DNA from 3 places in the Halobacillus sp. B23F22_5 genome. Region 1 is predicted to be linked to each of the others. Evidence: riboswitches for the same ligand, from Rfam matches in the RefSeq annotation. Region 1 holds a riboswitch; each other region holds the start of a gene.
The links. Region 1 has a riboswitch for thiamine pyrophosphate ahead of ACGTN9_RS10915 (thiamine phosphate synthase). Riboswitches for the same ligand answer to the same signal wherever they lie in the genome.

Region 1 (10,690 bases):
CTCTTGTTTCTTCACAGACTTTCTCTCTGCTTCTACAGATGCTTCTGCCGCTTCCATAATGATTTCTTTTTGTTCATCTGAATAAGAATCGAATTTCTTACCATTCACCAGCAAGAAACGGGTAGTGTAGTCGTGTGCTGTTTCGGTAATGAATTTACCATTCTCTGTCTTGTGGTGATTTTGTTGCACGAAATAAGGATAAGCATTTTCCGCTGCATCTACTACGTTTTGCTGTAAGGCTTGATAGAGTTCTCCCCATGCAACGGATGTCGGTACGGCACCAGTCTGCTTCCAATAGTTCGCCACAGCCCCGGAGGTTTGTGTCCGGTATTTCATGCCTTTGATGTCTTCCATAGACTCTAATGGTTTCTTCCCATAATAATGACGGACGCCTGCAGACCAATAGCCGAGCAGTTTAAAGTCATTATTGGATTTTTCATTGATGATATCAGCCATTTTGTCCCCAACTTCTCCATCTACGACACTTTCCCAGTGATCGTAACTGTCAAAAACGTAAGGAAGCGCGAATAAATCAATTTCGTCAATTCCTGTCTTACTCATGAAACCTGGAGAAACCAATACTACATCCGCACCGCCGAGCTTTAATTTCTCTACTAGCTCAGACTCGCTCGTCCCCAAAGTTCCAGCATGTACTTCTACTTCAATTTTGCCGTCAGACTTTTCTTCAGCTACCTCTTTAAACTTCAACAAACCTTCTTGATACGGATTTTCAGGAGAGGTCTGGTTATGGGCAGCGACAATCTTAATGGAATCGCTCTCGCCCCCTGCCTCGTTTCCTTCCCCACTACAACCAGCAAGGGTAAATACCCCAACTATCATGATAAATAATAATGACATTAATTTTTTCATAATCATTCTTCTCCTCTCAATGGTTGAATTCGCTTACATACAGGATTAAAAATTGCAATCAGATAATCGTTTGACATAGTTCGCAGCACGGTTGGCAAGTGACTCATAATCCGTCTCATTCTTCAATCGCTTTGGATCCACAAGTTGACTGCCGATTCCAACTACTTCTGCTCCCTTTTCGAAATAATCTTTCATATTCTCCATGTGAATACCGCCGGTAGTCATCAGGGGAATATGCGGTAGAGGCCCTTTAATGTTTTTGATATAATCTGGACCGGCTACGCCAGCTGGAAAGACTTTGACCATATCTGCCCCATGTTCATAGGCTGTCAGGATTTCTGTCGGAGTGAACGCCCCCGGTATACACGTGATGCCATAACGCTTGGACATTTTTATGGTGTCTGTGTTGAGTGTCGGAGCAACGATAAACGCCGCTCCAGCCAAAATCATGGTCCTCGCTGTTTCGGGGTCAAGGACCGTACCAGCCCCAATCAGGAGATCGTTTCCAAAAGCATCTGTGACTTTTTCGATAATCTCGGGGGCACGATGGGTCTCTGCTGTTATCTCAATTGCATGAATCCCTCCTTTATGTAACGCCTCGGCTATTGGCAGAATGTTATACAAATCAGCATTTCTGATTACTGCTACAATCCGTTTCTTTTTCAAACTTTCCGTTATTGCCACACGTTTCACTCCCTTCTCTATTCCATATTGGCATGACGTTCGGTCATTTGTTCATAGCTGTCATCCAAGGTATGAATGATAATAGCATCCAACACGAGATGAACGGATTGATCAAATTGGTTCCCAAGCGGTTGAATCGTCTTCGGCTCCCCTGCGCGACGCTTCTTTGTTGCTGCCGGAATGATCAGGATACCATCGGAGTCATTCGCAATTTCTGCATCAGGGTTAGTGGTAACTAAAAATACTTTCGCTCCTGTTTCTTTCGCCTTTTTGGCGTACTGGACAATCGAACCTGTCGACCCTGATCCCGATATAGCAATCAGTAAGTCTCCTTTTGAAATACTTGGAGTGATTGTCTCGCCTGTCACATATACATCGAATCCTCCATGCATTAGGCGCATCGCTATCGCTTTCCCCATCAACCCGGACCTTCCTTCTCCGGATATAAAAATGCGTTTACTGGATTTAATTTGATCAGAAAGTGCAAGGGCTTGCTTTTCATCCACTCGCTCCAGTACTTGAGAAATCTCTCTGGCAACCTCATTGATTATGTTTCGCATAGTCTTCGATCACCTCTTTCATCTTTAAGGCAGCTTCTTTTCGGTTTTCATGTTTGGTAATTCCGGAACCGACAATGACCGTGTCAGGGTTGTACTTCATAATCCTAGGGAGTGACGTTAAGTTGATGCCCCCTGCAACGGAGTACTCCATTCCGGGAATATCCTGTACGAGTGAGAACAAGTCTCCTCCCATATCCCCTGTCTGCTGCATGTCTTTCCCAAAGTGTAGGCTGACGAGATCGACGCCAAGTTCCTTCAGCTGTTCAATTCTGTTTTTGTCCGTCACACCAAGCAAGTCCACCATTACACGCGTTTCATACTTCGTTGCTACTTTCAGCATATCCGTAATAGTCTTGTCCGCTGAAAAAGCCATCACCGTCGTGATATCAGCACCTGCCTCAAAAGCCTGTTCTGCTTCATGGCGCCCAGCATCACATGTTTTCATATCAGCTACGATTGTTTTTTCTGGATAAGCCTCGCTTATTTCTCTGACTATTTCCATTCCATAAGCTTTGATTACGCCAGTGCCTACCTCAATCCAATCAATAGCATCGCTTGTTTCCTTAATAATTTGAAAGCATTGTTCCTTTGTCAGCCGATCGAGTGCTAATTGCAGGTTCACGGTTTCACCTCCTAATCTATCTTTCTAGTAGTTCTTTTTCTCCTAGCTGTACTAAGACCTCTTCTAAATATGGAAGTCCCTCATTATCTCCCACTACACTCACGACCATCGATCCGATCGTATTAGCGAATCGTAAAATCTTTTTCAATGGCCAGTCCTGCAGGTATCCATAAACAAATCCGGCATCAAATCCATCCCCTGCTCCGACCGTATCAACTACCTTAACCGGCGGGATAGATGAAGACTCGAGGGCTTCTCCTTTCAAATAACCAAATGCCCCTTTTTCACCGCGTTTGATTGCTAAAGCAGTTATATCGTGGTCTTTACATCTTGTGATGACTTCTTCCGCCTTAGATGTGCCAAATAAAATCTCTGCTTCTTCCTCGCCTGTCAATAAGATATCTACATAAGGCAAAAAACGAGTCAATGCTGCTGTCGCCTCCTGCCGGCTCCATAATTTGAGACGGATATTGGGATCCATAGAGACAAGCGCACCATTGTCCTTCCCGAGTTTAAGGAGATATTCGATGAGATCAATATTCTTTTCCTGATCGATTGCAGCGAAAACTCCGGTAATATGAATGAGCCTCGTATTTTTTACAACTTCTTCATCAATCGTTTCTTTCGTTAGCGTATTAGTTGGCGAATTATTCCTGTAGTAGAAAGTGCGACCGCTTCCATCTCCCTTGATCTCTTTAAAGTTCAGCGAAGTGGGGTAACCATCGACTAATCTTACAGAAGATATATCGACTCCTTCTCCACGAACAAAGTTATGAATATACTTGCCGAACTCATCGTTCCCAAGTCTGCTGATCCACCCGGTACTTAAACCGAGTCTTGCACAACCGATGGCAAAATTCATCTCAGCTCCGCCAACTTTCCGCTTGAAAGAATCTGCGTACCTCATTGGTCCTTTTTGCGATGGATCAAATGTGATCATCGCATCGCCTATTGTTATTACATCTTTCATCCCTTATCCCTTCCTTTGGCAGTAGGGCCATACCCTACGGAATCTCTCACTATCAATTCTGGATCGAAACGATAATCGTGAAGACCATTTTTACTTTCTTTATCTATTATTTTTGTAAGTAATATATCAGCTGCTTTTTTCCCCATTTCAAATGTAGGCTGAGCTACCGTTGTTAGTGTGGGAGTATAAAAGCTTGCAAATGAAACATCATCGATTCCGATTACCGCTAGATCAGAAGGAATTTTCAATCCGTTATTTTTGACATATTTCAAAATCTCGATTAAGGCTAAATCATTCCCCGCTAATATAGCGTTAGGCGGCTGTTCAAGGGCCAACATTTCTTCAATTCCATCTTGGATTTGCTGCAGTTCCAAGCTTTTTACATACTCTTCCTGGAGGGTCAGGCCATTGTCTTCTAGTGTTTGTCGGTAACCCTCTATTCTTTCTAACCTAGGTGTGATATCCCTGATGATAGAAGTTGTTACAATACTAATTCTTTCATAACCCCGATCTATAAAATGTTGGACTGCAAGTCTCGATGCTTCCTGGTTATTCAACATGATGGATGACACTGGAACATCACTTACCGATCTGTCTACGAAAACCACTGGGTAATTGGCTGCTAACATCTTTTGGTAAAGGTCTTTATTACCGCCGGTCGGGAAAATGATAATGCCATCCACTTGTTTCGCTCGTAGCATTTCTATATAATTTTTTTCTTTCTCCGGATGATCATCTGCATTACATACAATTAGGTGAAACCCCTGTTCATTGCATGCATCCTCTATGGCACGGCTCACCTCTGTCGAGAAATTATGCAATATGTTAGCGACAATCACCCCAATTGTCTTCGTAGATTTTTGTTTTAAACTTCTGGCTACAATATTTGGCTGATAGCCCAGCTCTTTGATAGCAAGTTCAATCCTCTGTTTTGTTTTCTCTCCCATATAGTCGAAACGTTTATTCAGATACTGAGAGACAGTACTTTTAGAAACATTTGCGTGTGAAGCCACATCAGCTATAGTGACTGATTTCATAACAATCTCTCCAAGCTTCTAATTCAATTTCCGTTAACTAAACCGGTTTACTAAATCGATTTAGTAATAGTATAGATGTTATGTAAGCGTTTTACAACCCTCTCGTTTAAATTCCATTTTTAACCTTTAAAAATAAGATGCAACATACAATATCGAATTTTGTTTTTTTGGAAAAAAAGTAAGTTAAGATATGCCTAAAAAAGTGCCTGGTCCCACTGTAGTAAAGCTGGGATCAGGCACTTTTCCTCCTTACGCTTCCACATATCGATGATACAACTTCTTCGCTTCCTGCACATCACCCACACCATGAATCAACGTTCTTCCATCCTTAAAAACGACGAATCTCTTTTCCTCCATTTGAAACCGGAGGAGTACCTCATTTACCTTGGCTTCCCCGGCAAGCGGTTTGATCCGCTGGGCTAATCGCTCCAAGTTGACGTTTTCTTTCCGGCCCGGTCTGACTTGAACCGTGTCCCTACCGCATAGGATGGCGGTGCGGATGCCTTTTTCCTTTTTTAAGTAAGAAAACTGAGCGGCATCAGAGCAAGAAACACATTGTGGGTCTTTGAGTTTTGCTACATCAATCGCACTGTACCCTCTTCCCCAGATATCAAAAGAAACCAAATGCGTTGACATCGGGTGACCGGTAAGGAACCTCAGGCATTCTCCCGTCTGATAGGCTGCAGTCACTTGGACAGCAGGCCCGATAATACCAGCTGTCTCACAGGTTTCTCCATCCTGAGGTAGCTGGTCGATCAGACATTGGAGGCACGGTGTTTCACCCGGCAGAATGGAAAGCGAGAGGCCATGGCTTTTGACACAACCGCCATAGATCCAGGGGATTTTATACTTGGCAGCAGCATCATTGATGATGAAACGAGTGTCAAAGTTATCGGTTCCATCGATCAGCATGTCGATATCTTTCAACAGTAACTCTGCATTTTCCGCATCAAATTCCTCTGCAATTCCTTCTACTTCTATACTGGAGTTTATCGCTTTCAGCCTGGCTTCCGCCGCTTTCGCTTTCGCCCTCAATCTCGCAGCATCTTCTTCTGTGTAAAGCTGTTGTCTTCCAAGGTTGCTCCACTCAATATAGTCGCGGTCGATGATGGTGATCTTACCTATCCCCGCCCTCGCCAGCATTTCGGCATTGGCACAGCCTAAGGCACCCGCTCCAACGATGAGTACATGTTTCTCACCTAACAAAGCTTGTCCTTCCTTTCCGATCGGGGCAAAACGTTCCTGGCGCGAGTACCGTTCCATCAGGTGACCAGCCCGCTTTCCGGACTGCTTTTTATTCCGTATGCTTTCTTCTCGATTCTTCCTGCCTCATACCCAAGTCTCCCTGCTTGAATAGCGAGCTTCATGGCCTCCGCCATCTTGACAGGATCATCAGCACCAGACACGGCAGTATTCAACAGGACACCATCAGCCCCAAGCTCCATCGCATGGGCGGCGTCTTTTGGAGATCCGATTCCCGCATCGACGATAACCGGGATTTCCGACTGTTCCATGATGAATTGCAGGTTCATCTCATTGATGATTCCCCGTCCGGAACCGATTGGAGAAGCCCCTGGCATAATGGCATGAATGCCTGCTTCCTCTAATCGCTTCGCTAACACGACATCGTCCGAGGTATACGTGAGTACAGTGAATCCTTCCTCTAACAGCTGTACGGAAGCTTTCATCGTTTCAAACGGATCTGGTAATAGTGTCTTGTCACAGCCAATGACTTCGACTTTGATCATGTCACATAAACCGGAGGCACGGGCAAGGCGTGCGATTCTGACTGCTTCTTCCGCTGTCTTGGCACCAGCCGTGTTCGGAAGCAGGCTGTATTTTTCAAGGTCTAACTCTTCCAGCAGGTTTGGTTCATCTTTATCAAAAATATCCATTCTTCTCACAGCAAACGTTAGAATTTCCGTTTCCGAAGCGGCCACCGCCTCTTTTTGTACCGCAAAACTCGGATATTTCCCTGTGCCCAGCATCAATCTTGAACGAAATGTATTTTCACCAATCGTTAACATGTTCATCCTCCTCCAACAAAATGTACGATTTCAATCCTGTCTCCGTCAGCAAGCGTCGTTTGTTCATAATTCCCTTTAGGTACAATTTCTTTATTGTGCTCCACCACGGAAATCTTTTTCTTGATGTCATAGGAATCAAGCAAATCCGATACCGTGGTGACGTTACCAGGTAAATCAATGCTTTTTCCATTAAGATGAATATTCATAATTGGATGCTCCTTTCCTATCCAGGCGTTCCGGTGAAAGCAACTCCCGGAAAGCCTGGTGTACGTCTTGCTTCGTGATCAGATCTTTCATCATCTGCCCCGTAGCAGGCGCTAGTAGAATGCCATTTCGATAATGCCCGGTAGCAAAGTAGAATCCCGTGAGTGTCGGGTGCTCCCCGATAATCGGCAAACCATCGACAGACCCCGGCCGTACTCCTGACCAGAATTCCTGCATCGGTTCTTCTTTCAGGTTTGGAAAAACAGCAAACACACGATTCATCAAATCTGCCAATCCTCCTGCCGTTGTATCAGAACTTAATTCATTAGGCCTGGACGTCGCTCCTACGATATAACGCCCATCCGGTTTAGGAACAATATAAAAATCCTTAAAGAACAAGGCTTCCTTAAAATAATGCCGGCTTGGTTTAATCGAAAAGCATTCCCCCTTCACAGGTACGATCGGGTCATCTATTCCTGCCGCTTTAAACCATCGCCCACTGTCCGCTCCAGAAGCAGCCACGACCTGGCTTGCTGTTACAGAAGCATTTTCTAATTGGACAGTGAAAATATCATCTGTTTTTGTCACCCCAACGACACTCGTGTTTTCCAGTAAGTCGCCGCCATATACAAAAGCCGCCCGCTTCAACGCTTCACACGTGGCTATTGGTTCGACATGGCCATCCCTGGTCATATATAATGCCCCGGAAACCTCTGGCGGTAGAGCAGGAACTTTATCCCTTACCTGTTCTGTTTCCAGCCATTCCAGGCTGGTAAAGGCATGCTTTTTCTCCAACAGCTCTTGTTTATGGACTTCATCCATCGCGACTTCCATCATTCCAAACGGAGAAAGCCCGATATCGATTGCTGTTAATTCATGAAGTTCTTTCCTTAAGCCCTGATATAAATCTCTGCTTTCTTCACAAAATTGATGATAGGCGCCTGATGCCTGGTGCTCCGTATGAACACCAAGCATCCCTGCGGCTGCTTTCGTAGCTTTGTTGCCACTCACCTGCTTGTCGATGACGACAGCGTGGACTCCGCTCTTGTTTAAATAGTAGGAAATTGAATGACCGATGATGCCACCGCCAATAATCACCACATCATAATATTCCTTCATGAATCGTTAGCTCCTTTACATACCGTTTTACAGCTTTAAGCGGTTGTGCATCCTCGAATATCCCTGACATGACAGCAACTCCCGCCGCTCCTGCTTCCAGTATTTCCTGTAGTCTAGCGGGAGTGATGCCACCAATCGCGATCACAGGAATATCAATCGAAGAAGTGATAGCTTCAAGCTCCTCGATGCCCCTTGGCTCCATTCCTTTTTTGCTGTTCGTAGCATAAACATGACCAAACATCACATAATCGGCACCTTCCTCCTCCGCCTGTCTTGCCGCTTGAAGCGAATGTACCGAAACCCCGACCTTCATAGAAGAAGAAGCCTGTTTCACCTTTTTTACCCCGGAGCCCTTTTCTTTGAGATGAAGATTCGGAACACCGGTCTTGCAGGCAACGTCTAGTCGACTATGAATACAAAGCTTGTCCCTATCAATCCCACTTGCGATTAACTTCTCCACCATTAACTGATAGTCAACCTCAGCCATGTGAGGTTCTCTTAAAATAATGGAATCTACCAATGGAGCAAATTCCTCAATGACCGCTGCCAACGGCCCCGCTTCCAGCCTTCCATTCGCCACTGCCACAAGTTTCATACCAGCACACCCTTTTTAGGCACAAAAAATACCACTTCCCCCGGAGGAAAAGTGGTATGTCCCATTTACTTTAGTTGACCATCATAAAAGAAACATAGATTTGCTCTTTCAAGACGCCCATCGTCGTCACTTTCCTCCGCTGGTGTTTCAAGCCAGATCAGGTTCAGAGGGTCCCAAAGTTATACTTTGATCTCAGCCTTTAAGGAAAGGCACCCCTAGTGAATATTTTTATGCAGTTTTTGGTAAACGCTTCATTTCTTACTTTACATTAATTTCATAGAATCGTCTAGTTAATTTTCTGATTTTTCCGAGTACATTAGTCATTTCTTTTTTGCCATTTTCCCTTTACAACTCCCAAATAGAGCTTCGAAATGCATCACGAAAACGAGTTTATATTATGCTGATCACTTTTTTGCTGTAATAATTTCAGGAGCTCCAGAAAACGGTCGTCCCGTGTATGAATGGCTTGTTCACCATGATCATCATATTCGTAAAAACCTTTATTCGTTCTAATCCCAAACCGTTCATTTTCCACCATTTCATTTAAAAAGGAAGGAACTTCTCTTGTGTTAGATAGATCTTCTAATATCTTTCCAACCATGGCTTGTGTTGTTTGCAGGCCGGCTAAATCCTGACTTTCCATCGGTCCGCAGAAAGCCCATTTAAAGCCCATGCTCCCTTTCATGGCTATATCAATATCTTCTGCCGTAGCCACTCCCTCTTCCATTAAGTGGAACGCTTCGCGAAGCATAGCTACTTGAACGCGGTTGACGATAAAACCAGATATTTCTTTTTTTAAAACTACTGGATTTTTTCCGATTTCTTTCATTAGATCATACGTTGTATCTACCACATGTTCCTGTGTTTTCTCTCCTTTAACAATCTCCACAATTGGAACCAGTTGTGGCGGGTTGAAAAAGTGAGTAATGACAAACCTTTCCGGATGCTTCGCTTTTTGAGTTAATTCCTCGAGTGGGAAAGTGGAAGTGTTAGAAGAAATAATCGTATCGTCTGAGACAATACGTTCAATAACTTCGTAAGTCTCGAGTTTCTTTTCAAGATCTTCCGGAATGGATTCAAAAATAAAGTCAGCACCTGGGATCGCTTCATGTAAATCTGTGGTATACGTAATACGGGCTAACGTCTGGTGCATTTCGTTTTCCGTCAGCATCTCTTTTTCAACCATAATTTTTAAGCTATTCGTCATAAGTGCTCTTGCATCTTTCAATGATGACTCGCGTCTGGCCCGGATTTTTACATTTTTTCCTGCCTGGGCAAATAATTGAGCGGCACCATGCCCCATAACACCCGCTCCAAGTACCGTGATATTTTTCATCATTTCACTCCCCTTCTTGTATTATTCGAATTCAATCATTAAATCGCCTACATGAATGGCTTCATTACTTTCCACATAGATATCCTTGATTTTTCCATCAAAAGGAGCCTGGACGGTGGTTTCCATCTTCATTGCTTCCGTGATCATTAAATGATCTCCTTTTTTCACCTGTTCCTCTTTTCCTGATAGAACCTTGATAACTGTTCCTGGCATCGTTGCACCGATGTGTTTATTATTCGATTTATCTGCTTTCGGACGCGCCTGGACAGTGGCTTTGACGTTTTCGTCCTTGACGACTACCTCACGTGGCTGACCGTTCAGCTCAAAGAATACGGTTCTTGTTCCGTCTACTTGCGGCTCACCAATAGAAATCAATTTGACGATCAGCGTCTTCCCTTGCTCAATATCCAGCTCGATTTCTTCTCCAAGTCTCATCCCATAGAAGAAAGTAGGGGTATCCAAAACGGACACATCGCCATATTGCTCGATGAATTTTTGATGATCCATGAACACTTTTGGATACAGCGCATAGCTGATCATATCAAAACTAGTGACTTGTCGATCAAGGGAATGGAACAGGGTTTCTTTCAGGTTATGGAAGTCAACAGGCTCCAGCAGTTCACCTGGACGTACATTAATCGGCTCGCGTCCTTTCAGGATGATGCG
Region 2 (10,690 bases), on a different contig from region 1:
CACCACACCATAAAGAATAGCTTTTATGCTTTAGGATTCGCCGGTAATCTGGAGCCTGAAAAATTAAGGACGATGCTGGAAAGTGTACAGCAAGGAATTGAATCAGCCTCCAGCCACGCAGAAAAAACAGATAAGAACAACCTTTGGGGATTGATGAAATCTCTTCGTGACCCACATGTTGTTACCGCCCTTTCCACCATGGTCAGCTTTTTGAATGGAATGGGTAAAGGATTAGAAGAAAAAGGTGATAGCCATTGATTACACGTACATTTTCAATAGCTGATTTCCACAAGGATGATGAGGCACGTGTTGAAGAAATACTATATGATGTGTGGGGAGTTCGGAACGTGGAGGTCAACTCCCACCTGGGATTGGCAACGGTCTCTTTTGATGAAAAAGCCGCTTCCTGGCAGGATTTCACCCAGGCAGTCGCCGACTCCGGATTTGAAGTAAATGGATAATGGTATCGTAAAAGAGGCACTAATCCAAGCAGGATTAGTGCCTCTTAGTTATTTCCCGGGAAATAACTCATTTATCTGCCACTGACGGAATCACGGTGAAAGCGGCCGTTAGCTTGATATAGCAGCTTTTCTGGCACCACTTCTTCAATCATTGGAAAAATTGTCCGCTCTTCTAATCTTACATGTTCGTCTAGCAGTTCTCCTAATTCTCGAAACTGTTCCGCGGTTAAGCGCGGCTGCTCGCGAATCCGTTCGACCATGCCTCTAATTTGTGCATGCTGGATCAGCATCTGTCTGATCGGCTCTTGATCGACATTTCCATACTGGGCGTACAGAGGAAGCAGCACCTCTTCTTCATCGCGAAAATGCCCACGCCCGTCCTGGTTCCAAAAATCAATCACACTCCTGCGATAATCCTGCAAACTTTTTTCTGTTTTTTCCGTGCCTGCTTTTTTCAACTCTACCGCAGTAACAAGCGCATGATGATGGTGATGGGATAAAGGGTATAACGCTTCGTGCCTTTTCATATCCTTTCGACCTCCAATCGAAATGAAGACTATATTGCTATTATATACCATGTGATGGATTACAGAAGTGACCTCCCCCACATTACTTATGTGTTTGTAATACCCTTAAAGAATGAACTCTTTCGCCAGATCCCCCCTAATAATAGACTTTTCCACCTAAATCGATTGTCCTAATTACATACGACGAAAGCATTGTTTTCAGATTTTTCAATAAACTATTGACAATTTTCCCTTATACTTCAAGTTATATGACAATAAAGGAGGAATTGGGTGTGAAAAAGACAGGACTCATGCTTATGCTTTGCGCAAGTCTGATCGTTCCCACGACTGCTGACGCTGCGCCTGTCGATGACACCAACGATACATACAACACGAACATTGATATTGAGAATGGGATGACCCAGCCAATTTATTCACTGGATGACGCTATCGAGGAAGAGGTCTATATTGAAACCACGGTCGACAGCGACAATGATGGTGAACTTGATCGTGTCCATGCCACGATCATTCGTCCAGCTGAAACCGAAGAGGGGCTGGATGTGCCTGTGCTTTATACGATGAGCCCTTATTATGCAGGCCTTAACTTCCCATTAGAATTTTATGATGTCAATAAAGAACTGAATGTCGTCAACCATCCTGGCAAACCGCTTCTTACCGGACAAAATAATGCAGCAGGGCTGCCTGGTTACTTAGATGATTACTTCGTTCCACGCGGTTATGCTTTCATCGCTGCAGAAAGTATTGGAACCGGTCAGTCGAACGGTTGCCCAACCACTGGTGATTACCAGGAGGTGGAAGGAACAAAAGCAGTCATTGATTGGCTGAATGGCCGTGCGGAAGCCTATAATGAAAATGGAGAACAGGTAACTGCCGATTGGTCGACCGGTAAAGTCGGGATGGCAGGAGTTTCCTATAATGGTACTTTACCAAATGCTGTTGCTACTACTGGTGTTGAAGGGTTGGAGACGATTGTGCCGATTGGGGCAATTAGTGATTGGTACGATTATTACCGTTCCAACGGTGCTGTTATAGCTCCAGGAGGTTATCAAGGTGAAGATACGGATGTACTTGCAAAAGCTGTGATGACTCGGGAAAATCCCGAAGTGTGCGCTGGGCAGATGGAGGAATTAACAGAAGGACAAGAACGGGAAACCGGTGACTACAATGACTATTGGTACGCTCGCAATTACGTAAAAGACGCCAAGAATATTGAGGCCAGCGTCCTGCTTGTCCATGGATTGAATGATTGGAATGTAAAAACAGAACAATTCCAACAATGGTGGGAAGCCTTAGAAAAAAATAATGTTCCAAGAAAAATGTGGCTTCACCAACAAGGGCATACCGATCCCTATTATGTCCGACAGGAAGAGTGGATGACTACTTTGAACAAATGGTTCGATTACTGGTTATATGATGTGGAAAATGGCATCATGGACGAGCCGATGGTGGATATCCAGCGGGAAGATCAATCCTGGGAAACAATGGCTGCCTGGCCTGCCGAAGACGCTAAGGCCACGAAGCTTCACTTCAGTGCGGAAGAAGGGCTTGGCTCACTCAGCTTCTCGCCGGTATCGAATAATAACAAAACAGAAGATACGATCATCGATGATCCAAGTCGTACCGCAGAAACATTGGTAAAAGATTTGAATGGTAATAAGGATAACCTCGCAGCCTACTTAACGGAACCTTTAGGTGAGGAAATGCGACTTAGTGGTGTACCGGAGGTTTCTCTCCGTGCTGAATTTGACCAGCCAACCGCTAACCTTACCGCTCTGTTAGTGGATCATAGCAATGAAGGTACGGAAATTATTACACGGGGCTGGATGGACCCGCAAAATATCAATTCCGATTGGAAAGCGAAGTCTCTCTCACCAGGGAAAGATTATACTTTCCAGTGGGATATGCAGCCGGATGATTATGTTTTCGAAGCTGGCCACCAGCTCGGCGTCGTAATCATTTCTACTGATTACGATTACACGCTTCGCCCTGAAGGCGGCACAAAAATAACAATTGATCCTGCGAGCAGCTACATCCAGCTGCCATTAGTGAAGTAAATCAAAAGCCAGTATGCACCAGCATACTGGCTTTTACATGGAATAGCGTATAGCCAATATATCAAATAAATATTATTTCCTCATATTCACACTGCTTTCTCCTCCATATTTTGAAATTTAGGTTTTGTCACTTCCCTCAAAGGAAAGAATAAAATAAATTATTCACAAAAACATTACATCGTAATAGATAACGTTGGGGGTGGCCATTATGAACAACTTAGAAGAGTTAGAGCAGAAAATAGAAGAAATGCGAGTATATATGTATTCCCTTTACCATCATGATCCCTTGGATGATAAGTTGATTGAAGCCTCTCAGACGCTGGATCGGCTGTTAAATGAACTTTCAGCGGCAGACAGTGCGATCAACTACGAATGAATTTTCCACCTTGTAAACCAAAGAACATGAAAAAACTGCCTCAAGGAATCGAAGACTGATCCCAAGAGACAGTTTTTTTACGAGAGCCGTTTACGTTTGGACGAGGCAGGGATTTGGAGTTCTTCCCTGTATTTAGCCACCGTCCTCCGCGATACGGTTATCCCTTCTTTTGTTTTAAAATGGTCGGAAATCTTCTGATCGGATATCGGCTTACGCTTATCCTCCGTTTCGATCAAACTTTTTAATAGCGCTTTTACTCTAGCGGAAGATGTATCGTTACCCGATTCACTACTGAGTTTGGAAGTGAAAAAGATACTTAATTCAAAGCACCCTTGAGGGGTCTGAATCACTTTATTCGCTTTGGCCCTACTTACGGTGGACTCATGGACTCCGATTGCTTCAGCCACTTCTTTCAGGGTCAGGGGCCGGATAGCCGTAAATCCTTCTTCGAAAAATCCTGCTTGCTTTTCTACAAGCACTTCGGCAATTTTCATCATTGTTGCCTGCCGTTGTTCCACACTATTAATCAACCATAAAGCCTTTTGGTAATTATCCTTTACATATTTTGCCGTCTGGTCATTTTTATTAATCAAGGTGCGGTAATTCGTATTTACGTGGATCGAAGGTAAATAACTGTCATGGAGAACAATCTTATACTCCCCTTGATGCTTCTTTACGGTTATATCGGGACGCATATATTCTGCAGGTGACTTCGCAATACCTGCAAAAGGCTTAGGTTTTAACTGTTGAATCACTTCTACTGCTTGATGTACTTCAGACAGAGGTGCATTCAATTGTTCAGCCAGCATGCGCCATTTTTTTTCCGCCAGCAACTCCAGGTGATTCGCAGCGATTTGTTCAGCCAATATGTTATCTTCCTGCAACTGTCGTAGTTGAAAAGTTAGATAATCTGATAGATTTCCAGTTCCAACTCCTATAGGGTCAAGGTATTGCAGTGTTTCAATAACCCCTGCCACTTGACCTCTTGGCAGCCCAAATTCATCAGCAATCTCGGACACTGGAATGGGAAGGTAGCCATTGTCATCTAAATTCCATATCAGGTATTGCATCAGCAGTCTTTCTACGTCAGGCAAATCTAATAGGCTTGCCTGCTCCCATAAATCCTCTCTTATATCTTTTTCCCTGGTAGCAAAATCAAGTGGACTGGCACCTGAGTGATAGGACCTTTGCTGATAGACAGGTTCGTGGTCGACCTCTGGTGTTTTTTCCTTTAATTCAATCAGCGGATTTTCCAGTGCTTGTTCCTGGATATACGCTGTCAGTTCCATCGAAGAGAATTGCAGCAATGATATCGCCTGTCGTAATTCAGTTGTCATAGCCAGGTTCGTCGTTTGCCGTTGAGACAGACTTAACTCCATCATGTTTCTCCTCCCTGCTTAAAACCATATGAACGCGCTTACATTTCACAATAGACTGATTTCTTTTAGAATATATTTTATTTTACTATGCATCATGATCAATTAGAAGTTGTTCGAGATTAACTTATACTTATTATCATATTGGCGTATCCATCATGAAATTTCAAGCTCGTATCAAAAAAACTTCCCCAGGAGAACCATTTTCTGGTTCTCCTGGGGAAGACGGTTAAGACGGTTAAAGCTGTTTTACTGATTGTGGGATGTCTTCTGCCTGGGTGATAGCGCTAATGACCGCCACGCCATCGGCACCCGCTGAAATGATAGAAGGCGCATTTTTGCGATTAATACCTCCTATTCCAACTATAGGTATAGAGGGAAAGTTCTCCCTTAGCTCCTTGATCCACGCAGTACCGACGGGGCTTTTGGCATCGGCTTTGGTAGTAGTAGGAAACAGCGGACCGGCTCCAAAGTAATCAACATGTTCTATTGGACTTTTCTCCACTTCCCTCCAGTTTGATACCGATAATCCTATCACTCTGTCAGGAAAAACTTCTCGCAAATCGCCAGGCGATATGTCATCCTGGCCCACATGAACACCATCCGCATCCAGTGATTCAACCAGATCGGTATCATCGTTAACGATATACAGCACTTCATGTTCCTTACAAATCCTTCTCAGCTTCAGTCCTAATTCCAGTTTTTCTTTTCCTTGTAAGGATCCTTCCCCTTTCTCTCGATATTGAAAAGCGGTGATCCCACCCTCAATGGCTTCCAGTAAAATTTCTACCGGATCACGGGTGCAATTAGTACTTCCCATAACTAGATATTTTCGCAGTCTACATGCCAAATTCATCCTTGGAGTCCCCTTTGCAGCTGGGAGAAATCAAACGATAGAGCATCGATGAACCTGGGTACAAACGTTCCTGAACCAGTCACTCCCGGATCTGCAGCAGCATATTCTGCTGCCAAACCGTAAAACTCTACGGCCGCCAATGCCTGCATTTCAGCAATACCTTCTGTAGTTAGACATGCGGTCAATATGGAACCAAGCAGACAACCGGCACCTGTGACTTTTGCAAGCAGAGGATGACCAGTTTCATTTTTCACCAGGCGACTTCCATTACTAATGACATCTGTTGCTCCTGTAACAACCGCCAGGGTGTTGTATTGACGGGCTACTTGCTCGGCAACTTCTTCGGCATCCCCTTCTCCGCGCGATTCGACACCTTTCATTTCCCAGGAAATATCGACAAGGTTTGCAAGTTCAGCTGCATTTCCTTTGATTGCTGTAAGTTTGACTGTTTGTAATATTTCCTCGACGGCACGCCTGCGAAATCGCGTAGCTGCGACCCCGACCGGATCGAGCACAACCGGGATACCCTTTTCATTAGCTGCTTTACCAGCATGAACCATTGCTGGAACCTCTGCAGCGGTCAGTGTTCCGATATTGATCAACACACCATCGGCATTAAAAGCCATCGATGCTGCTTCTTCCTCAGCCTTAGCCATGACGGGGGCACCGCCAAAAGCCAACAGCCCATTCGCTGTAAAATTCATGACGACTTGATTGGTCAAATGATGGATCAGCGGGGTGTGATTACGCACTTCTTCAATGACATTCATCATTTATTCCCTCCTCACGTATCGCCCAGTGATTCGTTGGTCCGTTACCCTTTCCGATAGAAAAGCCATGACGAATCGCAGCAGTGATATAGTGCTTCGCACGTCTCACTGCTTCGTCTAATGGGAACCCCTGACTTAAATATGCAGTAATGGCTGCTGAATAGGTACAGCCAGTACCATGCGTGTTTTTAGTGGTAATACGATCGGAGGTGAACCGATACATCTTTTTTCCATCATACAAGACATCCAGCGCCTCCCCTATTCGATGACCGCCTTTAATAAGTGCCGCTCCTGCACCGAAGCCATGCACGATGTGTTCAGCGGAAGCTTCCATATCGGCTGACGATTCGATGTTTTCTTCCGTAATCATTTCCGCTTCAGGTATATTTGGTGTCACCAGGGTTGTCAAAGGAAGCAAATGCTCCCGTAAATAAAAACGAGCTTCGCTTTCCATCAATACATCGCCGCTTGTCGCTACCATCACAGGATCCATGACATAAGGAGTCTGGAAGCGGGGTATCGCTTCTGCGACCACTTTCATCATATGGATATCTGCAATCATGCCTGTTTTGAGCGCATGGATCGGCATATCTGCTCGTATCGCTTCAAGCTGTTGTTTTATTATCGACGGTGGCAAATGATGGACTCCTTGCACACCAGTTGTATTTTGAGCGGTGACAGAAGTGATGACAGACATGCCATAGCTCTTCAGTTCTTGAAAAGTTTTCAAATCAGCCTGTATGCCCGCTCCTCCACTTGAATCGCTGCCCGCTATGGTCAGTGCACATGGGATTGGTCTGCTCATCGCTGTGTCACCACTTTCTGTACCGGCCATTCTTCACACGTATAGGCCATTTCCCAAAAAGCCAACTCAAGTTGACAACTCTTCCGGAATGCTTCTTTCATACGGGTGCGTTGTTTTTCAGATACTTCTTCTGCCAGTTCATCCAGGCGGTTACGCAGCTTTCCTGTCAGCCCTCTCATCTCAGCATCCGCGTAGAATTTGATCCATGGATAAAACGGATGGCTACCGTTCGGCTCGTATTGACCCGTCAACACCTGACCGATTTCTAAATATGTCCACGGACAAGGAAGCAACGCACATAGGATTTCGCCTAAGTTTCCGGTATGGGCATGGTACATCATGTGCTTGATATAGTGGTCCGCCGTTGGTGGCAGCGGGTATCCTTGCATGTCTTCATATTTCACCCCAGCCTGCTCACAAAAGTTATGATGGGGATGGGTTTCACTGTTCAATACAAAGCCTATCTGGTCATTGAAGAGTGAGATATCATCTCTATTGCCTGATTTGGAGACGGCTATGCCATAGATATGCATGAACGCATTCAAGTACTCAAAGTCTGCTTTGATATAGTGCTCCAGGGCCTCTTTTGGCACGTCTCCTTTTCCTATACCGACCACAAATGGATGGCTGAATATCTTTCGAAAAATATCATCGTTTTCTTTTCTTAAGTCGTTTGAAAAAGTCATGGTAAGCCTCCTTTAATAGTTAGGAAGCTACTAGGGGAATAAAAGTAGAAAGATAGAGGGTGGTGAAGTTGGTCCTCTACTACTTCCCTGCGCTGGCATTATCCAGATCAGGTTCCAAGGGACAAAGGAAATCATTCCTTATCTCAGCTGTACGCGCCCCTAGTAGTTTTCCGTTAAAAAGTTAAACACTATGAAACTCTTCTTGTATTAGGCAATAATTGTTCTTGTTTGATTTTGACGACGACCAGCCAGCCGATTACAGCACCAGTAATACTGCTGACCAGAAATGATGGAATAAAAAACAAAGCTCCAACCGCACTTCCCATCAGCACATTGGCAAAAGGGACGGCAAACAAAGCGCCAATTACTCCAGTCCCCACAACCTCGCCAACGGCAGCCCAGGCTTTTCTGCCCAGCTTCTTGTATAGATAGCCAGCTAAAAATGCGCCGACCATGCCGCCCGGAAAGGCCAGCAAAGTGCCGATTCCAAGCAGATTACGCAAAACGCCGATCATAAACGCAATGACCACCGCCGGCAGTGGTCCGAGCGTTACAGCCGCCATCACATTGACTGCATGCTGGACTGGGTAAGCTTTAGCTATCCCTGCCGGAAACCAGAGCAGCTGTGCTCCCATGGTGCCAATTGCTACAAATACAGCCATTGTCGTAAGCAGACGCGTACGATTCATTTCTCCCCTCCTTTCTCCAAGAGCGCACTAAAAAAGCCAGATCCTCATGGGACCTGGCTTGGTAGGTTAAAAGAAAATAGACGTATCTTCCGACTACTTCCCTCCGCTGGTATTAACCAGATCAGGTCCATAAGAGTCGGAAAGCTTCACGCGCTTTCCTCTCAGCCCACCATTCAGGGCACCCCTAGTAGTTGTTTCATATATTTAATTTGATGTTTCCATTTCATCATAACAAAGTATAGGAAGCTCTTCCACTTCTCTATGATAAATTTTTGAAAATAAAGCCTGCACACGTATGCTTTGATAGATTTAAAAACTCTCAAGCAGCAAATAGAGCCCGGTGAATAACAAAATCATGTACATGAATAGCTGAAATAAACGCTGGTTGATCCATTGAAACAATAATTGGCCCAAAACAAGTCCAGCCAGTACCACAGGCAAGGCTAATCCGCCAGCCTTCCATACTTCGATGTTCGTGCCCGCAAAAACCACTTGAATCAGCAGGCTCACGAAATAAATGAATAAGTAGAAAGCGAGCGTAGTTGCTCTCAACTTTTCCTTCTTCGTATCCGTACCGGAAAAATACAGCAGGAGTGGTGGTCCAGGCATTCCGATACTGGTGGTCATCGCTCCCGATATACCTCCTGCGATAAAGTCTCTACGCAAAGACTGATGAGTCCGGAATTGGAAGATCAAAAGAATTGTAAGCACCAGGATAACGATACTGATACCGAGCTTTAACTTGGTCATGTCTGCCAAAAGAAAGATGAGGATGCCAATCGGAAGTCCGGCACTACTGCCGATGATGAACCTTTTTAAAATTCCTGTATCGACATCATGACGGATTTTCATAATCAAGACACTGGAAATGACCAGTGAAAGAGCCAGATTGATCTGAATCGCTTCCCTGGGAGCGAACAATAATAATAAAAACGGTGTAGCCATGATCGAAAAGCCGAAACCTGTACTGGTTTGTAAAATGGAAGCTAATAAAATGATGACAATAAATAAAAAAATAGAATCCAAATAAACACCTCTGTTTAATACCGATAACAATCCATGGTCGTCCTATTAAGTAGTGAAATCTCTAAGCTTTTCAGGAAAGCTGAGAAAGTATATAATTTAATAAGATTGTCAAAAAATATCAAGAAAATCTTTTCTATTTGATCTTCCTTTTATGATAACATGTTGATATTATCAAGCGTTGCGATTGCTAACTTAAAATACATATAGGAGTGTAACCATGGCTGAAAATAATAAAGGCTCGATGAAATTCGTTGTCATTTTAACTGTAGTTGTCATTGGACTTGTAGCTGCTTTTGTCGTATTAGATAGTAAAAACAATAGCGGAAGTGAAAGCAATACGGCTTCTTCTGGAGATTCTATCTCTACAGAGGGCCAACCGACCATTGGTGAATCCGATGCACCGGTGGAAATCGTCGAATTCGGCGACTATCTTTGCCCAGCATGTAAAGTATGGAGCGACCAGGTCTTTCCATTATTGAAACAAGATTATATTGATTCAGGCGATGCTAATTTGACTTATGTCAACGTCCTCTTTCACGGGGAAGATTCTGAATTGGCTTCTTCCGCAGCAGAAGCCGTTTATAAACAGACTCCGGAAAAATTTTGGGACTTCAGCAAGCAATTATATGCGGCCCAGCCAGAAGAACACCAGGAAGGCTGGCTGACAGAAGAAAAGATTGTGGAAACAGCTGAAGAAAGTGTCCCATCGATTGATATCGAACAAATGAAACAGGATATGAAATCGGAAGAAATTCAGCAGGAAGTCCAAAAAGATGATACGCTCGTCAAAGAACATGGAGTTCAAGTTACACCTACAGTAATGATTAATGGTGAAATGGTGGAAGACCCATTCAACTATGAAGAGATTTCCAATAAAATTGAAAAAGCGATTGAAGATAGCAATGAGTAAACGGAAAAGTAGCAGACAGCATGTTGCACTTTACATTGCATGGCTGGCTGCTGTCATCGCTACATTAGGGAGTCTCTATTTTAGTGAAATAAGGGAATTCATTCCTTGTGAATTATGCTGGGTACAGCGGATATTCATGTACCCGCTCAGCATC
Region 3 (10,690 bases), on a different contig from region 1:
GCGTGAGACACTTTACAGCCGTTACAAAGAACTTTCAGATGACTTGGAAGTGCTGCCAGCTCACTTCGCTAACATGAGTGAAGTACAGGATGATGGAAAAGTATCAGCACCTCTTGGTGAACTTTACAAAGTGAACACTGGCTTGAATGTGGAAGACGAAGGTGAATTCCGTAAGATGGTTACAGAAAACCTTCCACCACAACCAAACGCATACCAGGAAATTCGCCAAGTGAACATGGGTAAACTAACGCCTGAAGAAGAAGAAAAGCGTGAAATGGAAATCGGACCAAACCGCTGCGCGGTATCCTAATGGGCTGCCCCATTTTAGTGGGGCTCCCGGTTAATTTTAAAAAAGGAGTGTATCAAAATGGAAGCAAATAAAGTACTAGATGCAAAAGGTCTGGCATGCCCAATGCCAATCGTAAAGACGAAAAAAGCGATGGATGAATTGAACAGCGGAGATATTCTTGAAATCCACGCTACAGACAAAGGTGCAAAAGCAGACTTAGCAGCCTGGACAGATTCCAGCGGACACGAACTTGTCGACCAGCAAGAAGAAGACGAAGTTCTTAAGTTCTGGATCAAGAAAGGCTAAAAGATAAAAAGGGGGGACAGACATTCCGGTAAACGGATGGCTGTCCCCTTCCAATTGGTAAGGCTTTCAAAGAGATAAAGGGAGGAAGAAAAATGGATTTATGGTTTTACGTCACGATTTTTATCATCGGTTTTGCAGGTTCATATGTATCAGGAATGGTAGGAATCGGCGGATCAATTATTAAATACCCAATGCTCTTATATATACCGCCTATGTTAGGTTTCGCTGCATTCACTGCCCATGAAGTTTCAGGAATCAGTGCAGTGCAAGTGTTTTTTGCCACTATTGCCGGTGCCTGGGCTTACCGTAAAGGTGGCTACTTGAACAAAGACTTGATTATTTATATGGGTGTAAGTATTCTGGTTGGTAGTTTCATCGGAAGTTATGGCTCCCGTTTCATGACGGAAGAAGGCATTCAAATCGTATATGGTATTTTAGCCTTGACTGCCGCGGTCATGATGTTCATTCCTAGAAAGAACAACGATGACATTCCACCTGATCAGGTGACATTCAGTAAAATGGTTGCAGCTGTTTCTGCTTTCATCGTTGGTGTAGCGGCAGGTATTGTCGGTGCTGCTGGTGCATTCCTGCTGGTTCCAATTATGTTGACGGTGCTTAAAATACCAACCCGTGTTACCATCGCAACTTCCCTGGCAATAACCTTCATTTCTTCGATCGGTTCCACTGTCGGTAAAGTGATGACCGGTCAGGTCGTTCTTGTACCAGCGATTATCATGATTATTGCCAGTCTGATCGCATCTCCACTTGGAGCAAAAGCAGGTCAGAAAGTGAATACCAAGTTATTACAAGGTATCCTTGCTGCTTTAATTGTCGGAACAGCCATTAAAATCTGGTGGGACGTATTACTGTAAAATAGATGTTTACAAAGTTTTGGAAATCTATTAAGCTACTAATAGATGAAAAAACTGCATAGCACGATTGAAGCACTAGGGGTGCGATTGAGCTGAGAGGAGTCACAAGACTCTGACCCTTAGAACCCGAACTGGATAATACCAGCGTGGGGAAGTGCAGAGATAAGGTGACACGAATCATTTTTATCAACAATAACCTTTGAACTGCATTCCCCGTGGATGCAGTTTTTTTGTTGTATAAAAAAGGAGGGGAATGTTCGTGTCCAATAAAGTATGTAAAGGAACAAGCAGAATTGCCGGGTGCCGCTTTTCGGTACACCCGATGACGGATGATTTCGTGAATGTCATTTTATCGGCTCTTGAGGAAGTCGATACCTCAAAGGTCTGGTTAGAGACGGATGATGTCAGCACGTGTGTGAGAGGGAAGATTCCGCATGTGTTCGATGTTACCGAAGCTATTTTTTCCCATGCTGCAAAGACTGGCCACCATGTAGCTTTTTCAGGAACTTTTTCTATCGGCTGCCCGGGTGATACGGATGGCGATGTCTATATGGCAGAAGACGATCGTAAATTAAACACCCCAACAGCGATAAACCAATATGCCGCTTGTGATTTTGCGCTGTATCCGCTTGGGTCTGACCGTTACATGGATCAGATTATGGAACAAATCGAAGCTGCCAAACAAAGAGGACTAACTGTCGAGGGTATCCACTATGCTACCAAGCTGAAAGGAGAAGCGGCTGACATTTTTACTACACTTGAAAACGCCTTCACGTCAACCCAGGAACATAACGATCATGTTGTGATGACGGCGTCCATTTCTGCGAACAGTCCATCCCATCAAAAGGGGGAAGACGATGAATAAGTGGAAAATGAGAGAAATAGTTGTCATGTCTGTACTTTCCGTTGTATTCGCAGTCGTTTATTTAGCGTTTCTTCCTGTCGGAAAGTTGCTGGTCGGATTTTTCGGTCCGATCGGTTACGATTTGATTTTTGGTATTTGGTTCATCATCTCCATTATCGCTGCCTATATTATCCGAAAGCCGGGCGCCGCATTTTTATCTGAAACGATTGCCGCCATTATTGAAGTAATGCTGGGGAATGCTGTCGGACCGATGCTGATCATTTCAGGGATGATCCAGGGACTAGGGGCTGAAGCGGTATTTGCCGCAACCAGATACCGGATGTACCACGTATGGGTGTTAATGGCCGCAGGGATGGGGTCAGCTGTGTTCAGTTTTGTCTGGGGCTACTTCCTGTCTGGCTATGCAGCACTTGCAACCACCTACGTTGCCGCCATGTTCATTGCCCGTTTGGTCAGTGGTGCAGTCATCGCCGGCCTGCTTGGAAAAGCAATCAGCGATGCGCTTGCGAAAACTGGCGTGCTGTACAACTTTGAGCTTGGCAAAGAGCATAGGAGAAATAAACATGGCGCCGCATGATAAACCTTTAGTGGAAGTGAATCAGCTCACATTACATTATGAAGAGACCAAATCTCCGACATTGAGCGGGATTGATTTTTGCTTATCTCACGGGGAAACTGCGCTGCTCCTTGGGCCAAGTGGGTGTGGGAAAAGCACGTTGACGTATTGCCTGAATGGTTTATACCCAGGGGAACTGGATGGAACTATGAAGGGCGAACGCTATTATCAAGGAGTGCCTTATGAAAAATTCGAAGCAGGTGAACTGAGCCAGCGGGTTGGAGTGGTTTTTCAGGATCCGGAAAGCCAGTTTTGTATGCTGACCGTCGAAGATGAAATAGCTTTCGGTTTGGAAAATTTGAAAACTGCTCCTGAGATAATCAGGGAAAAGGTGGATTGGGCTCTTGAAATGGTCGGTTTAGCAGAGGTGAAGAAAGCGGAAATCTCCACTTTATCCGGAGGGATGAAACAAAAATTAGCCCTGGCCTGTGTATTAGCCATGGAGCCTGAACTGTTGATTTTGGATGAACCGACTTCCTTGCTCGACCCACATGCCAGGCGTTCGTTTATTGAAACAGTAGTTACGTTGCAAAAAGAAAATGATTTCGCGTTATTAATTATCGAACATAATTTAGATGAATGGCTACCTTATGGCGATCGCTGTCTATTGATGAATCGTCACGGAAGAATATTTTATGATGGATCGATCGCTCAAGGTTTTTATCAACATTATGAAACCATCAGAAGCGAGGGGATTTGGATGCCTGAGCTTTTCCGGACAGCTCAGGAGTTGAGTGATCAAGGCTTGATCGAACTCTACGGGGAATATCCTGTCCATCTGGAATCCCTGACGGCAAAAATAAAACCAGAGACACTGGAAAACAAGCCTGCCGAGTTATCACCGGAGACTAAGCATATTGAGTCCTCACCAGAGATCCATCTATCTCTCCAAAACATCGGTTCTAAGCATATTCTTGAAGATATAACGATCGAAATAAAAGAGGGAGAATGGGCAGCTATTGTGGGTGCCAATGGTGCCGGGAAGACCACTCTTAGTCTGTTAATGGCAGGGCTTGTGCATCCCTCTTCAGGGAATATCCAGCTGAACGATAAAGCGATGGATAAATTCCGAGATCATTTGCTATGGCAGGAAATCGGATACGTCTTTCAAAACCCTGAACATCAATTTGTTGCTGATACAGTTTTTGAGGAGATTGCGTATGGCCTGCGTCTACAGGAAGTCCCGGAAGAAGTTGTGACTGAAAAGACAACACAGATGCTGGAAAGGTACCGTTTGCTTCCGCATGCCGACCGTCATCCCTATACCTTGAGTCAGGGGCAAAAGCGACGGTTGAGCATTGCCACTATGATGGTCGAGCACCAAAGCCTGTTGATTTTAGATGAACCAACTTTCGGTCAGGATGAGCAGGCAGCTAAAGAAGTCATCGATCTGCTGGAAGTGCGTAATCAAGCCGGCACCACCCTGGTGATGGTCACCCATGACATGGAGCTCGTCGATCAGCATGCCGATCATGTCATCGTATTGGAGAAGGGACAGGTGGCATTTGAAGGCAGCCCTGCTCAGTTATGGCAAAAAAATAATCGTTGGCTGGCGCAGCATCATTTGCAAAAACCTTTTCACGTGAGGCTTGAAGAAGCAGCAAGAAAGAGGGAGGGTCATTATGAATTTACAGGAACTCAATCCTAGCATGAAGGCGATAACGATTGTATTGGCAGTTTTCCTGCTGGCTTTTGTGTTCGACCCGATCACCCCGCTGCTGTTTTCTATTGGGGTAGTAATCCTCACATTTTTATTCGGGCGCGTGTCCTTGAAAAGCTGGTCTCTTTATTTTGTGCCATTCCTGATCATTGCTTTCGGTTTTTTCTGGACGACACTTATGTTCGCGGATGCCGGCAGCCAGGCAGGGACTATCTTTGACCTCGGATTTTTAACTTTTTCTCACTCAGACTTTCAATTAGCCATCTCGCTGGCATTGAGAGTACTTGGTTTTGCTTTGTTATCCTTATTGTTCATTCTGACGACAAATAAAACCGAATTTTTGCTCAGCCTGATGCAGCAATTGAAACTGTCTCCAAAAATTGCATATGGGGTGCTGGCTGGTTATCGATTTTTGCCGATGATGATGAACGAATGGAAAGCGATCCGGATGGCTCACCGCATCCGTGGCGTTCGCAGGGGCAAAGGTATAAGCGGATGGGTACAGGAGATGAAGCGCTATGTCATCCCGTTGTTAGCAAGCGCTATCCGGAAAGCCGAGCGGACAGCAATTGCCATGGAATCCAAGGGATTCACAGGGAGTAAAGAACGCACCTTTTACAGGAAAATGAAAGTAACTCCTAAAGATTGGGCATTCCTGGGAATCATGCTGTCTCTATATGGAGTAAGTGTCTATTGTTCTGTCCGGTGGGGATATTTCCAATGGTATGATGGGCAATTATAGATTTGTCACGGAATAATGGACTAGGAGAATTGCCAATATTTTTGAATGAAAGCTGAATTTTCAGGGTGGGGAAAGCCGCCAAACTGGAAATTCAGCTTTTTGACTGTGAGGAAGTAGTCCGGTTTACTAAATGTTTATCCCTAAGATCATGGAAGCTAGATTAAGGGTCTGTCCTCTATTAAAAAGGAAAAATCCCGCATCAGCGGGATTTCACAACTTAGAAACCGTTTGTTTTTCAATTGTACCGTGGATCGCTTCCCATTCCTCGCGCAGGACTCCCATACGGATGGCATCGTAATGTTTTCCTTCATAAATACGGCATTTCCGTATTCGGCCTTCTAATTTCAAGCCAAGTTTTTCTCCTACACGCATCATGCGCTCGTTCTTTGACCAGGTTGTTAAGCCGACACGAGCAAGGGGCATAACAGAAAACAAATGATCGATCCACAGAGTCAATGCTTCGGTGCCATACCCGCCATTCCAATATTCCGGACGGTAAATGCCTATCCCTACTTCAAGCCAGAGCGAGGCTTTGTGTTCCCAATAATAACTGACCGTTCCGACAATCTCCCCATCCACTTCAATGATCAGCCTTGAGTCTGGTTCATCGGGAGAGAGCCGCTCTTTTCTTGCCCGTTCGTAGCTTCGGTAGCTGTCCAGGGTATGGGGTTCGAGGGGATAATATGGGGCGTCCCACTTTTTCCATTCAGGGTCTTTATCTTTATAAATGAGTTTCCATAATTGCTCATGATCTTGTTCCTTGATGCTTCTTAACTTGACGCGCTTTCCAATTAGCAAGCTTTCTTTAGCGGTCATCCAGCCACCCCCAGGTTAATCCTTCATCTTCATCCTATCACACTTGACTATGCATTGAACCATCCAGAATTCATGTTTTGGATAGTAGCAGTTGGGTAATATTATTAGAAGTTAAAGGAAGAAGCAGGAAGGGTTTTTATATGTTGAAATTAACCGCTTATACAAAACAAGGTGAACTGATTGAGGACAATTCTCTCGAACCATTGAAATCAAACGATATTAGATGGTATTGGGTGGATTTCGATCAGCCAAGTGAAGACGAAACGGATCTCCTTGACAGTTATTTTGACTTTCACCCGCTGGCAATCGAAGACTGTATTCATGACCTGCAGCGGCCGAAGATGGATTACTATGATGATCATACCTTGATCGTCATCCATGCCATTGATGCCAAAGAACTTAAAAAACAGGAAATCGATATCTTTTTTGGTGAAGACTTTATTATTACGTATCATAAGCAGGAATTGCCGGTATTGGATCATATCATCCGGATGGTCAAGAAAAAACAGCCGACCTGGGATGAATACTATGTATTACATTACATCTTTGATGCCGTCGTCGATAATTATTTTCCGATTGTTTATGAAATTGAAGATCATATCAACGAAATCGAAGATAATACGAAAAATCTTTCCATCGATAAGCTGCTGGAGCAAATGTTCGACCGGCGCAGTGAACTGCTGACCATGCGGCAGACTGTCCATCCGATGCGTGAATTGTTGTATCGTATCCTCAACTCTCAGCATCTCGATGGCGTGAAACAGGGGAAAGAGTATTTCGCAGATGTGCATGATCACTTGATCAAATTAGCAGATGTGATTGCTTCCAATCGTGACTTGACGCAGGACATCCGGGACAGCTACTTATCGTTAACCTCCCACCAGCAAAACAAAACAATGCAGGTGCTGACGGTCATTTCCGTGATTTTCATGCCGCTGACTTTCATTGTAGGTGTGTATGGAATGAACTTCGAGTATATGCCGGAGCTGGATGAACGATATGCTTATCCAATCATTTGGGTAATCATGGTTGTGTTGTCTGTAGCGATGATTATCTGGTTTAAACGCAAAGGCTGGTTCAGTTAAACCGGCTCCCTGAACTTGAATGAACAAGGTGCCCGTTTCCTTACAGAAGGAAGCGGGCACCTTTTTTGCGGGTTGCATCTAGCTCCAGCGCCTACCCCCTCGAGGTCTTAAGCCAATCCTCTCTGTGACAGAGAACGTCACGGCGAGGCTTGGCTTAAGCTTGTCGGGGGTGAGCAAGGCGCTTGCGCTTTTGTTGGTCCGATAAAAAGTTCAGTCCAAAGGCTGAAGTATAATCACTCCGCTGGCTGTTATGGAAAAGTTGAAAACTACCTATAATTAGACTTAGAAAAGCAAACGGAGGAGATAAACATGAACTTCTTAAAAAAATGGATCGAGAAAACGAAACCTAACCCGTATCGTGATGTCTGGCTCGAAATGCAAAGACGGCACATTTGATTGGTAAAAAAATTAAAAAAAGGATGTGAGATTATGTATTTCAATGAATATGAACTTTCTAAACAAGTTGAAACTCGCCGTCCCCGATAGCGTCCAGCCCGCTTGATAAAAATTCAAGTGGGCTTTTCCATGTGTGCATGTCCGATACTCTCCTTGCATAAGATGCAGTGGGGGGAATTACAGATGCATTCTTCAATGATATTGTTGATCGTAACCTTATCACTCGTAACTTTTATGGTTATTTTTAAATTAAGAAAACTTGAAAAAGAAAGTCGCCATCATGCTGTCAGTACTGCTGTCATCATCGTGGTCACCTTATATGTGAGCAGTCTGTTATCTTTATTCTTATCATCTATCGTTGTTGTACTCGTGACAGGGGTAGTAATTGCCGGCTTACTAAGCCTTGCCTTCGGTTTCAAAGATACTCTCCAGTGGCCTGCAATTATTCATGGGTTGATGGCTGCTCTGATGGGCTGGATGGTCATAATGATGTTAGGGACAGAAGAAAAAGTTCAATATTTGGAGATTTTATCACTAATTTCTTTCATGTTAATGACTGGCTGGCTGTTCCTATCCCTGGCAAAAGAAAGCGAGTCGTATAACAAATTATTTTTGTTCTGTTTTGTGGTCCTTGTCTTTCATGAATTTTTAAGAAATATCGTCTGGCCGGTATAAGAGTAAACAACAAAGATAGCCCCCTCCGAACCGGAGGTGCTATGTTTGTTGTTTAAACCCTCCCAATGTACATCGTTAGATATGGTTAATCCCTGGGGAAATCGGTTGTTTAGACACCAATTGGATAGGGAATATTTCTAATATTATGAACATATTAGGGAGGTATCCTAAAAGTGAGCGATCCTATCGAAATTTCCAGGATAACGATCATACAAGAGGAACGACCGAACCGCCGTGCTTATATTGCAGATTTTGAAGAGCCAATTCATTATGGTGTGCACGGTGGAGTCAAGGATTTTTACAAGGCTGTTCCTGAAACAGAACATCCATCCACTTTGGATCACATTGTTTCAGCAGCAGGCGGCTGACTTACGGGAACATTATCTGGCGCGCTGGAGGCGCGTAAAATACCAACGTTTCCTGATAAACTGCGAGGCAGCTTCGAGGGAGTAATTGAAGCACCGGATGGGGTGTTGAAAATTACGAAAATCCGCTGTCATTATCAATTAAAAATACCGGAAGGAAAGCGTGATGCGGCTGAAAGAGCTTTAGCTGTATTCGAGCAAAGTTGTCCGGTTGCTCAAACCCTGAAGGGGTGCGTACAATTTGAGCATGATTGGGATATTGAAGAAATATAAAGGTTAGCAAATCAAAAGACCGCTCTGCTGAGGCTGAGCGGTCTTTTGATTTGGCAGACTTCCAAATTAAGCCCGGATTATTTTTTCAAAATATCATGATCGACGTAGCGTTCGCCGTTCAATTCACTAATGACGTTGATAGCCACATGAGCCCCATGCCCGGAAGTGATGATGGTATGGACACTTACTCCTGCAACGGTACCTGCTGCCCAGACATTTTTCTTATCTGTCTTGCCCTGAGGGTCTGCTTTGATCACCTTCGCTACCCGTGGTTCGCTTCCTTCTTCAACTGTCAGACCGAATTCTTCTGCTAGTTTAGCGGACATACCGGTCGCAAAAATAACATGTGTCGCTTCATAGCTTCCGTTTTCTGTTTTTACCGTATAACCGGAGACGCTTTCTTCGATAGCGGTTACTTCTTCATCTTTGAGGTCAGCCCCGAATTTTTTCGCTTGTTCCTGGCCGGTTTTCAAAAGTTCCGGGCCTTCGATTTCTTTTACCCCGTAATGGTTTTCCACCCAGGCTTTTGCTGTAATGCTTTTCCCATGGTCGAACATCACTGTGTTTTTTCCTGCTTTTGCTGCAAACAAAGCGGCACTAGCGCCGGCTGGACCTGCACCAATAATTGCAATATCAAACATAAACCTCTCTCCTTTGTGTAAGCGTATTCTTTTCTTATTATAACGAACCATGTTTTTATTGGAAAATATTAACCCTTAAGAGCATGAACAACGCCCGGCTGGATATCCAGCCGGGCGTTGTTCTTAAGATGGAGAAAAGGATGATTTATGTGATAATCCCCTCTTCAGAGGAGTTATCGCTGAGAGCGTGTTTCAAAAGAATAATTTTATATGATACCGAATAAATCAATGTTTCATAGCTGCTACGCTGTAATCAATCTATTTACCAATTCATGATTTATACCACAATAGAAATTTGTTCGTCTTCCATGGAGGCACTGTACTTCACGCGTTGATCCGACTGCTTGATATGTTTACTTAAAATATTCTGCAGTATTTGATAAGCAAATTCTGCGTTGTCGCCATCAATAATCATTTTGATAGGCTTCTTTGTGTTGGCCAGTAAAAAGAAGGACATTAGCTTTGGCATAATGGTTACATCGGCAATCAGTTGATCCTGATGCAAATAAATTTCATAATCACTGTTACTTACAAATTTATGGATATCTATAATTTCTGATGTAGTTACCGCCTGGTTCAAATGTACTTGATAGGATGTTAGTTCTTTCAATCTAATCACCTCATATTTTATTTGTTGCTTTTTGTTGTGTTGGTAAAAAGTTACCCTGCATGAGCGGATGTCAAACGTCGATAGTGGTAAATAGTACTATCTACCTGTATATCGCGAGAAGCCGTAACCCTTTCTAATAAGTTCGCATAAAATTCAAGGAGTGAAACATGCGTACATCTTTATATGTTCTCTCTTTCACAAAGGCGTTTAAAGTCTTGTAGCAAGGGCATAGATATAATAACTTGTTCAACTGCAAACAACATGCTATATTTGTCTATAAAAAAATTCAGGCGGAGGGGTTTCTATGTCGAAGGTAACATTAGAGACGATATTCAAACATCGCGTGACACAGAAATATCTGCAACGATCGGGTGTCAATCATGCCGTCTCCGTTGCATATAATGCATTCGACCTTGCCGCAGAGCGGGGAGTTAGCGTCGATTTAGCCTCTAAAGCGGCATTGCTTCATGATATGGGAC

Region 2: linked by a shared signal. The riboswitch ahead of tenA (thiaminase II) and the one ahead of ACGTN9_RS10915 (thiamine phosphate synthase) in region 1 are both predicted to bind thiamine pyrophosphate.
Region 3: linked by a shared signal. The riboswitch ahead of ACGTN9_RS16405 (YkoF family thiamine/hydroxymethylpyrimidine-binding protein) and the one ahead of ACGTN9_RS10915 (thiamine phosphate synthase) in region 1 are both predicted to bind thiamine pyrophosphate.

What each region holds. Positions count from the first base shown of each region.
Region 1 covers NZ_JBIEKI010000006.1:123,532-134,221, reverse strand. Annotated here, with positions in the region: gene ACGTN9_RS10965 (TRAP transporter substrate-binding protein) at 1-870, opposite strand, end outside; gene ACGTN9_RS10960 (bifunctional 4-hydroxy-2-oxoglutarate aldolase/2-dehydro-3-deoxy-phosphogluconate aldolase) at 916-1,554, opposite strand; gene hxlB (6-phospho-3-hexuloisomerase) at 1,572-2,114, opposite strand; gene hxlA (3-hexulose-6-phosphate synthase) at 2,095-2,736, opposite strand; gene ACGTN9_RS10945 (sugar kinase) at 2,753-3,706, opposite strand; gene ACGTN9_RS10940 (LacI family DNA-binding transcriptional regulator) at 3,703-4,743, opposite strand; gene ACGTN9_RS10935 (ThiF family adenylyltransferase) at 4,993-6,006, opposite strand; gene ACGTN9_RS10930 (thiazole synthase) at 6,006-6,776, opposite strand; gene thiS (sulfur carrier protein ThiS) at 6,773-6,976, opposite strand; gene thiO (glycine oxidase ThiO) at 6,960-8,093, opposite strand; gene ACGTN9_RS10915 (thiamine phosphate synthase) at 8,077-8,688, opposite strand; TPP riboswitch at 8,803-8,915, opposite strand; gene ACGTN9_RS10910 (3-hydroxyacyl-CoA dehydrogenase family protein) at 9,065-10,024, opposite strand; gene pyc (pyruvate carboxylase) at 10,046-10,690, opposite strand, start outside.
Region 2 covers NZ_JBIEKI010000001.1:260,594-271,283, reverse strand. Annotated here, with positions in the region: gene ACGTN9_RS01355 (helical membrane plugin domain-containing protein) at 1-258, shown strand, start outside; gene ACGTN9_RS01350 (heavy-metal-associated domain-containing protein) at 255-461, shown strand; gene ACGTN9_RS01345 (hemerythrin domain-containing protein) at 533-988, opposite strand; gene ACGTN9_RS01340 (Xaa-Pro dipeptidyl-peptidase) at 1,255-3,042, shown strand; gene ACGTN9_RS01335 (Spo0E family sporulation regulatory protein-aspartic acid phosphatase) at 3,251-3,418, shown strand; gene rpoN (RNA polymerase factor sigma-54) at 3,496-4,800, opposite strand; gene thiE (thiamine phosphate synthase) at 5,033-5,650, opposite strand; gene thiM (hydroxyethylthiazole kinase) at 5,647-6,423, opposite strand; gene thiD (bifunctional hydroxymethylpyrimidine kinase/phosphomethylpyrimidine kinase) at 6,407-7,255, opposite strand; gene tenA (thiaminase II) at 7,222-7,911, opposite strand; TPP riboswitch at 7,979-8,082, opposite strand; gene thiW (energy coupling factor transporter S component ThiW) at 8,100-8,600, opposite strand; TPP riboswitch at 8,682-8,796, opposite strand; gene ACGTN9_RS01300 (sulfite exporter TauE/SafE family protein) at 8,910-9,626, opposite strand; gene ACGTN9_RS01295 (DsbA family protein) at 9,844-10,536, shown strand; gene ACGTN9_RS01290 (disulfide oxidoreductase) at 10,529-10,690, shown strand, end outside.
Region 3 covers NZ_JBIEKI010000015.1:47,767-58,456, forward strand. Annotated here, with positions in the region: gene ACGTN9_RS16390 (MBL fold metallo-hydrolase) at 1-310, shown strand, start outside; gene ACGTN9_RS16395 (sulfurtransferase TusA family protein) at 368-595, shown strand; gene ACGTN9_RS16400 (sulfite exporter TauE/SafE family protein) at 688-1,467, shown strand; TPP riboswitch at 1,535-1,637, shown strand; gene ACGTN9_RS16405 (YkoF family thiamine/hydroxymethylpyrimidine-binding protein) at 1,727-2,332, shown strand; gene ACGTN9_RS16410 (ECF transporter S component) at 2,325-2,909, shown strand; gene ACGTN9_RS16415 (ABC transporter ATP-binding protein) at 2,896-4,596, shown strand; gene ACGTN9_RS16420 (energy-coupling factor transporter transmembrane component T family protein) at 4,571-5,350, shown strand; gene ACGTN9_RS16425 (GNAT family N-acetyltransferase) at 5,561-6,166, opposite strand; gene corA (magnesium/cobalt transporter CorA) at 6,307-7,251, shown strand; gene ACGTN9_RS16435 (hypothetical protein) at 7,831-8,322, shown strand; gene ACGTN9_RS16440 (hypothetical protein) at 8,496-8,690, shown strand; partial or broken gene ACGTN9_RS16445 (OsmC family protein) at 8,712-8,960, shown strand; gene ACGTN9_RS16450 (FAD-dependent oxidoreductase) at 9,038-9,601, opposite strand; gene ACGTN9_RS16455 (hypothetical protein) at 9,879-10,211, opposite strand; gene ACGTN9_RS16460 (HD domain-containing protein) at 10,516-10,690, shown strand, end outside.